Regions from separate parts of the Paenibacillus sp. XP01 genome, predicted to be linked through region 1. Evidence: a T-box and tRNA genes for the amino acid it is inferred to sense, from the RefSeq annotation. Region 1 holds a T-box; the other holds one or more tRNA genes.
What was found. The T-box of region 1 lies ahead of SNR34_RS25040 (valine--tRNA ligase). A T-box ahead of a tRNA ligase gene usually reads a tRNA of that ligase, here a tRNA-Val.

Region 1 (4,211 bases):
CTCATGCAGGGCATATAGATGGGGTAATGAAACATTTGGACCATGCATCAGTCCCATGAGAAGGATTATGGTGAACATATGCCGAAAGGAGGACGCCACCTTTGCTGAATCAACCATATGGTTTGCGGTTCGATATTTATGAGCGCGTTCATTTGTCAGAGGGAGTCCCTGCGATTGAGGAACTGGAGGAAATTGAGCTTTTTCCGCGCATTCAGGTGATCGGTCAGGAAGATTACGCGACACTTAGGGGGCATTTGCTGCTAACGGGGGCTTATAGGGGAGAGAATGACTATTCCGAAGAGTTGAAACATTTCATTCCTGTTGAAATCACGGTTCCGCTCAACCGGGTTCGGTCCCTTGATGATATTTCGATCGAAATTGAAAACTTTGATGTTGATCTGTTATCGGAGCGAAGCTTGAACATTACCGGCGTGTTGTCGCTTCGGGGCATTCAGGGTTTTGCGGCGGAGGAGAACCAAGGGTGGCCGGCAGACGAGTTCACAGTCGTTCATTCGCCGGAGCTGCCGCAGGATGGCTTCGAAACGGAACCGGAGCAACCTGATAGCGAAATAAACGTTCACGCCCAGGAATATCTGCTGCAGCGAAGCGAAGAGGAAAGGCTTATTGGAGCGCCCAAACTGGACGAGGCGGCCAGGGGTCTTCTATACCAGCCTGAAGCGGACAATGCCTTACGTTTGGACGATTCGTTAAAGCCTGAAACGATCAACGGTCCTGTTTCCGGGCAGGTTCCGGCGGAGCAACCCCAACTCCTTGCGCAGGAGGCAGCCGAGCGTGAGCCGGGAGTGGTGGAAGAGGCGGAAGCAAACGAGGCGGCTGAAGCGAACGGAGCAGCCCATCTATCCTTCTTTGGAGCGGCATATTCCGAGCCGGTCGATACGGCTTCGGACCCGGACGCTAATACGGATGTCGAAGAAAGAACCGCTGCGGATGCCGCGAAGGTACCGGCTCCACCGGAACCTGAACCAAGCTTGCCTGCATGGCATGCACTTTCGGCATCGTCATTGCCGGAACATGCAAACCAGGAGCGGGAAGCTCAGGAATCTCGTCAATCCCGTGAAGCCTTTGCGAACCCATGGACCCTTGGAGAAACAAGATCCGCTCCAACGCAGGAAGAACAGAAAGAAGAGTCGGCAGGAGGGGAAAACTGGCAGGACGTGTTTGCCGCTTCTGAAGCGGTTGTTCCTGCAAAGGAACGCGAGTCTAATGAGGTGCAGCTGGCTGATCCCCCGGCAGAAACTCCATCGGCGATTCCCGAACCCGTGGCCGAAACGGAAGACAAGCCGGAACTCAAGGTGGCTTTTGGCAGCAAACGGGAGACGCGTCCGCCCCAGGAGGATGGGTTTGGCATTTCATCTTTGATTTCGGGCAAAGGCACGAGAGAGGCAGAGGAGGAGCGCCCCAATGAGGCGGCTGCAGAAACGTCGCGGGAACCGTCTGCTGCTTCGGAAGAGGTGCAGTGGAAAAACCTGTTTTTGGGTTCGCTCGTAGAGCAGACGCCTTTCCGAAAGGTGAAAATGTGCATCGTTCAACGGGAAGAAACGCTGGATACCATCGCCGACCGCTATCAATTGACGACGAGGGAATTGCAATTGTATAACCGCCTCTCCGAACAGGTCGTCGAAGAGGGTCAGGTCCTTTACATTCCTTGAATGGCAATGCCGTTAAGGGTTTGTTCTGGAATCAAAACAAGCGCTGTTTCACCCGTGATCCGTTTGGATTGCGGGTTTTTGCCATTGGTATGCCGCAAAACGCATGGCAGGGACGTGAATCAGCGGTTGCCAGGTTGACTATCGGGCACGGGCAAGGTATGATGTGTTTAGGTTTTTTCCTAACATCCGCGAATGGCGGGCGTTTGGTTATTTCATTAGCCTCATGGGAATTTTAAGGAAAGACGAAGATCGGGAGTAGTAGACAGTATGACCTTTCAGAGAGCGGGATTGCAGCGCTGAAAAATTCCGCAGGAACCAGCTGATCGAAGTCGCCCGGGAGTTGCCTTTTTGAACGCGGGAGTTCGTGAAGCGGTATGAGCTTCATCCCTGCTTGGTAGAATGGGCCGGTAGCAGCCGTTATCTGCTTAAAGTGTCACGCGAAGCCTCAAGGATGCTCTGTCTTGGTCTGTGCTTGCGTGAAACAAAGGTGGTACCGCGAAAGCTAACCTTTCGTCCTTTGAGGGATGAAAGGTTTTTTTGTTTTTTGGCGAAGATGATGAGTAACGGAGGAATGACAAATGACGGAACAAAACAAGTCAGCCGCAACCGAAATGCCGACGACATATGACCCGAAGGCTGCGGAGCAAAAATGGTATCAGACCTGGATCGAGCGAGGATATTTTCAAGCAGGACAGCGCAAAGACGCTGAGCCTTTTACCATCGTAATTCCGCCGCCGAACGTAACCGGCATGCTGCATATCGGGCACGCGCTCGACTTTACGCTGCAGGACATCCTGATCCGTACCAAACGGATGCAAGGTTACGATGCGCTGTGGCTGCCGGGATCGGACCATGCCGGAATCGCGACTCAGACCAAAGTGGAACAAAAGCTTCGGGAAGAAGGACTGACCCGCTACGATCTCGGCCGTGAGAAATTCCTGGATCGCGTTTGGGACTGGAAGGAACAATATGCAACGACGATTCGCGAGCAATGGGGCAAAATGGGCCTGTCGCTGGACTACTCCCGCGAGCGTTTTACACTGGACGAAGGTTTGTCCAAAGCGGTGCGCAAAGTGTTTGTGCAGCTGTACGAGAAAGGTCTGATTTACCGCGGCAAAAAGATCATTAACTGGGATCCGGTGAACCGGACGGCGTTGTCCGACATCGAGGTTGAATATAAAGAGGTTCAGGGCCACCTGTACCATTTGCAATACCCGCTCAAGGACGGAAGCGGCCATATTACCGTGGCAACGACGCGTCCGGAAACGATGCTTGGCGACACGGCCGTAGCCGTGCATCCCAAAGACGAACGTTATGCCGACATGATTGGCAAAACGCTCGTGCTGCCGATCATCGGCCGCGAAATCCCGATTATTGCGGACGAGTACGTCGACAAAGAGTTCGGAAGCGGTGCCGTTAAAATTACGCCTGCGCATGACCCGAACGACTTCGAAGTCGGTTTGCGCCACGATCTGCCGCAAATTATCGTCATGGATGAAACGGGAACGATGAATGCCGAAGCAGGCAAGTATCAAGGCATGGATCGCAGCGACTGCCGCAAACAAATTGTTGCAGACCTGAAAGAGCTGGGCGTGCTGATCAACATTGAGGACCATGTCCATCAGGTTGGCCACAGCGAACGTACGGGGGCCGTAATCGAGCCTTATCTGTCCACGCAGTGGTTCGTTGAAATGAAGCCGCTCGCCGAAAGAGCCATCAAGAAACAGCAAGAAGGCGACGGCGTACGCTTTGTGCCGGAACGTTTCGAGAAAACCTATTTGAACTGGATCGAGAACGTTCGCGATTGGTGTATTTCCCGCCAACTGTGGTGGGGTCACCGGATTCCTGCCTGGTATGACGACGAAACTGGGGAAATTATCGTCTCCGCCGAAGATCCGACAACGCTCCCTGAATATGCGGGCCGCAACCTGAGACAAGACGAGGATGTGCTCGATACGTGGTTCAGCTCCGCGCTGTGGCCGTTCTCCACGCTCGGATGGCCGGAAGATACGGACGACCTGAAACGTTACTACCCGACCAGCGTGCTTGTAACGGGTTATGACATCATTTATTTCTGGGTTGCGCGCATGATTTTCACCGCGCTGGAATTCACGGACGAAATTCCGTTCAAGGACGTACTCATGCACGGATTGGTGCGTGACTCGGAAGGACGCAAAATGTCCAAGTCGCTTGGCAACGGGGTTGATCCGCTCGACGTTATCGAGAAATACGGCGCGGATGCCATGCGTTACATGATCTCGACGAGCAGCACGCCGGGGCAAGATTTGCGTTTCCGCTGGGAACGCGTGGAGCAGGCCCGCAACTTTGCGAACAAAATCTGGAATGCATCCCGCTTTGCCCTGATGAACCTGGAAGGCTTCACTATCGAGGATCGCGACATTTCCGGCGAGCTTGGGACCGCGGATTATTGGATTTTGCACCGTCTGAACGAAACTTCCCGTGACATTACGCGTCTAATCGAAGCGTATGAATTTGGCGAAACCGGTCGTCTCCTCTACAACTTCATCTGGGACGATCTGT
Region 2 (4,211 bases), 750 kb from region 1:
TGCTTGTATAGTTGATTACGATGTCCGCGCCCTGGTCTGCCAGTTTCTCCGCAATGGCACGTCCGATGCCGCGTGATGAGCCTGTTACGATCGCTACTTTGCCGCTTAAATGGTTCATAAGTCTACTTCCTCTCCGCTTGTAATTGGATAAGCCCTTTCTCTACCAAGTTCCATACCTGGCCGAATTCCGCTTCAATGGCACCCTGTTTCCATTCGTAGGCATGTGCCGGGTGATGAAAACGGGCAGTGGATTGCAACACGGCGGCCGCGATATTCCCCGAATCGGCAGCGTCAAAAAGGTAGTTCTTTTCAAGAATTTCCCGGATCTGCGCGATCATGTTCCGCACATGGGCTTGGATAATGTCAGCCGATTGCTCCGTAACTTTGGCGTACAAATCAAACAACTCGGCATCCGTCTCGGCATAATGACGCTTCCGCTGCACCAAGGTTTGAATATAGGCATGAACGTGACGGATACCTTGGCCCGAAAGCTCCCGGTCTTTAACGATTTCATCCAACCGGGCAATGATCTCCTCTTCAAGCCATTTCTCGGTGACGGCCTCAAACAGTTCTTGTTTGCTCGCGTAATGCCTGTATATGGTACCGTGGCTTACGCCAAGACGTTTGGCGACATCCGTCACTGAGGATTTGGCCGCTCCGTAGCGCCTTACCGTATCCTGCGTAGCTTCCATAATCTGCTCTTTGGTCAAAAATTCAGTTGCTTTCTGTTTGGTCATTTGTTTGCAAGATGGCCCCAGCCTTCTTCGCTCACCTCCGTTGCAGATAGAATACCACAGCGAATGACGAATGACAAATTTTATTTTTTGTCACCGTTAATCATCAATGATCTCGAAGTTGCACGAAAATGGCAAAGACAGCGCTCTAATCCAAGCATAGGACACAATTTCGATTCAGTTGGAACGGGAATATCCATGCTGAACCCGAGCTGATGCGAGCCCATAGGCTAAAACGCATACAAAAAGGATCAACCGGAAATTTCCGACTGATCCATATCATCGTTTCACATCCATTCGGCGCATATTGAACGTATGCTGCGCGTAGATAAATAAGCGTTATGAGGAGATATGACGAGTCAGGATGCAGGGCACGCCTTTGCCAACCGCTCCATCCAGTCTCATTCTGGCAGCATACTCCGTCCCTCGGGCACAAGGGGTTTTACATCGTTCGCATACATCCGAAGTGACCAACTTCATCGATACGCGAACCTTGTCACTCTTTGCTGCCGAAGCCTTTTTGCCTTTTGCTTTTGCCATTCCGATTCCCCCGCTTCCCATATTGCTTGTTGAAGTACAGCATTATATGGAAGTTCGCCTAGAGGTGTGCATGCATCAAATGTAATGGCGAGCAGGGCGTCGGTATACGAGTCGATCACAACGCTTAGTATGAGGATTGAACCATGGTTCGACGTTCAGGCGCAAAAAAAGCCTCTGTTCAGAGGCTTCGCAGCAAATGCAGTTTAGTTGTTTAGTGCCTAGAACACATATATAAACAACAGGAAAATGCCCACAAAAATCCCGGCAACAATCAGCCAGTTACTGATTTCTGTCCAAATGCTGGTGCCTCCGGCTAGCAACTTTTGCTCATTCTCCTCGTGACGCTGCTGGTGCGTGTAACTTTCGGAGCCATGGGGTGGCTTACTGAAGTCCATCATATCCATTCTCCTCCTGTTTACTAAGTTGTTTTTGAATCTCTACTAAACACCAGATCACTTCAAATTTGGAATAATTCGAAACTCAATCAACAGCCAGCTCTTGTTCGGTCACCCATTTATGGTTGCGAACCATCTCTCCATCTGTTGTCGACTTGTAATCAACCATATAAACGGTCGTTGGTTCGGCGTTCTCGACCGTCGCTGCGGCCCCCTTCATTCCTGGCATATGGTCGGCTTGGAGAATGACCTCGTCGCCAGGCTTATACGGCTGATCGGCAGAGTCCTTTATTTCTTCGTGTATAACCCATTTATGGTTTTCTACGAGATGGCCACCCGTTGTCGGTTTATACGTAACAGCGTAAGCAGTGGTTTCATATGCACCGACAATCGTAGCTTCAGCCCCCTTCATACCGGGCATGTGATCTGCATTCATCGTTGCCTTGCTCCCGATCGGAAAGGTCGGATGGCTTTTCTCCTTCAGATTAGCGGGCAGCTCGCCCGAGCCGGAATGATGCATCTCCTCCATGTTTCCTTCATGGTTCGAACTGCTAACTGGCTGCGGTTCGTTTTTTCCGCATCCGCTGAACACAATCGTGCTGAGAAGCAATATAGCAAGTCCGATGCTGGCCGTCTTTTTCATGAGTATTCTCCTTTAATCCATAGAGTTGGAATCACTTTCATAATATACCCATATAGGGTATATTTCAATCATCAAAAAGTCAGCCAAGCGGAGAAAAACGTCGGCATGGGGTTTCGGAGCTTTCGTTCGAACTTGTTGATTCGTCCCCCATTCGTCCCCCAACTTCATTTATTCATAGCTTATTATCTGGATCGGCAAAAGAAAAGAAGCCTTGCTGCGCAAGGCTTCTTGTGTATGATCTGTAGTGGGCTCGAACCACTGACCCCTACCCTGTCAAGATAGTGCTCTCCCAGCTGAGCTAACAGATCAGATCAAATATTAAATGTTGTATCGATCAAGTAACAGTATCATACCAAGTAAACGCGTACACTGTCAATCCTTTTTTTAACGTTATATTTTCGCTGATTTTGAGCACACTATGGTAAGATTACCAATTAAGTAATGGAGGTCCAACCTTTGAATAATATGCCGGAATCCAAAACCACTTCCCATCCGATCATTGCCCGTTTGTGCTTCGGTTCAATCTCCCTGCTGATGTGCATTGTTATTACGGGCTGCAGTCTGGAGAAGGATGAACGCACGGTGCAAATCCAGCAGCTGATGCAGCCCAACGAAACGAACGATCTACCTGTGTGGCGGGACGTTTATTCCAACTCCGTTCAGCATGACGTTTACTCCCCGCGAGGACATGTCGAATCTCTGCCTTGAAACAGGCCTATTCATGACCGATTCGGAAGGCTTCACTCCTCCTCATCCCATTTTCGAGAATAGGCCTTCTTGGTAACAAAGTACATAAGAACCATCATTCCAAGCGACATCAAAATGGCAATGACCACAACTCCCGCCATACCCCGCCCTCCCACTTTCCCATATATTCCCTCAACTATACAGCATCCGCCGTTTTTTGTATAATTTCAGACGGATATGTTATGCCAGAATTGAAAGAAAGAAGGAATGGAATTGGCAGCGGAGATTAGCTATGCACAGACAGAGGAACAACTTCAACAAGCGTTGGACATTCGCCATGATGTATTTGTGGTAGAACAACAGGTCCCGGCTGAAATCGAGATCGACGATTATGATGTCATTAGCGCGGACGTGCATCACGCATTGCTTCATGTGGACGGACAAGCCGTTGCGACGGGCCGTTTGGTCTATTATGCTGACGATACGGCCAAAATGCAGCGCATCGCCGTGCTTAAATCCCATCGCTCGTTCGGCTACGGCCGTGTGCTTCTGTTGGCCATGGAAGAGCGGGCGCGTGAGCTGGGCCTTGCTTATTCCGTGCTGGATGCCCAGTGCCAAGCACAAGCTTTTTACGAAAAACTGGGATATGAAGTAATCTCCGCGGAGCCTTTTTACGATGCAGGCATTCTGCACGTCCGGATGAGAAAAAGCCTGTAACAACTTGCTTGCTCCCGCCAGAGGAGCACCATTGCTCCCCATGCAAGCAGATCGCCAATCGCTCTCTTTACGCATATTATTCATGCAATGGGGCCAACCTACCTAAGGAAGGATTCCATTCGCAGCAGACAAGGAGAGTGTACAGATGGATGCAACGAATCGTGAAACGTTCGTGGCCGTGCAGAAAAACGGCGATGGCGACCTGACCGCTTTCCAGACTTCCACCGGCCGCGTGCTGGATTATCAACAAGCATTGGCTGAGGTGAAGTCCGGTGCCATTGCGGGCGTGAACGTCTTTAAAGGCAGGGATGGAGAAATGTACATCCGCGGCGACGCCGATGGCGATCCAACCAACAACCTGGATCAACTTCCCCCATTCTAAAGCCCGGATGCAGTCATGCATTCCACTGGCAAGCACCCTTCCATCCTCTTGGATATTGGATCGGTGCTTGTTTTCTTATGGATAGGACGTTCAGTATTCCATAAAATACTTGA

Region 2: it encodes a tRNA-Val, which carries the amino acid that the T-box ahead of SNR34_RS25040 (valine--tRNA ligase) is inferred to sense. The anticodon was not compared.

Annotation. Positions count from the first base shown of each region.
Region 1 covers NZ_CP139481.1:5,553,669-5,557,879, reverse strand. The annotation lists gene SNR34_RS25045 (LysM peptidoglycan-binding domain-containing protein) at 102-1,670, shown strand; T-box leader at 1,907-2,191, shown strand; gene SNR34_RS25040 (valine--tRNA ligase) at 2,249-4,211, shown strand, end outside.
Region 2 covers NZ_CP139481.1:4,803,950-4,808,160, forward strand. The annotation lists gene SNR34_RS21600 (SDR family oxidoreductase) at 1-118, opposite strand, end outside; gene SNR34_RS21605 (TetR/AcrR family transcriptional regulator) at 123-737, opposite strand; gene SNR34_RS21610 (hypothetical protein) at 1,074-1,274, opposite strand; gene SNR34_RS21615 (hypothetical protein) at 1,493-1,672, opposite strand; gene SNR34_RS21620 (YdhK family protein) at 1,755-2,312, opposite strand; tRNA gene SNR34_RS21625 (tRNA-Val) at 2,548-2,620, opposite strand; gene SNR34_RS21630 (hypothetical protein) at 2,769-3,020, shown strand; gene SNR34_RS21635 (GNAT family N-acetyltransferase) at 3,273-3,716, shown strand; gene SNR34_RS21640 (DUF3892 domain-containing protein) at 3,862-4,098, shown strand; gene SNR34_RS21645 (LexA family transcriptional regulator) at 4,189-4,211, opposite strand, start outside.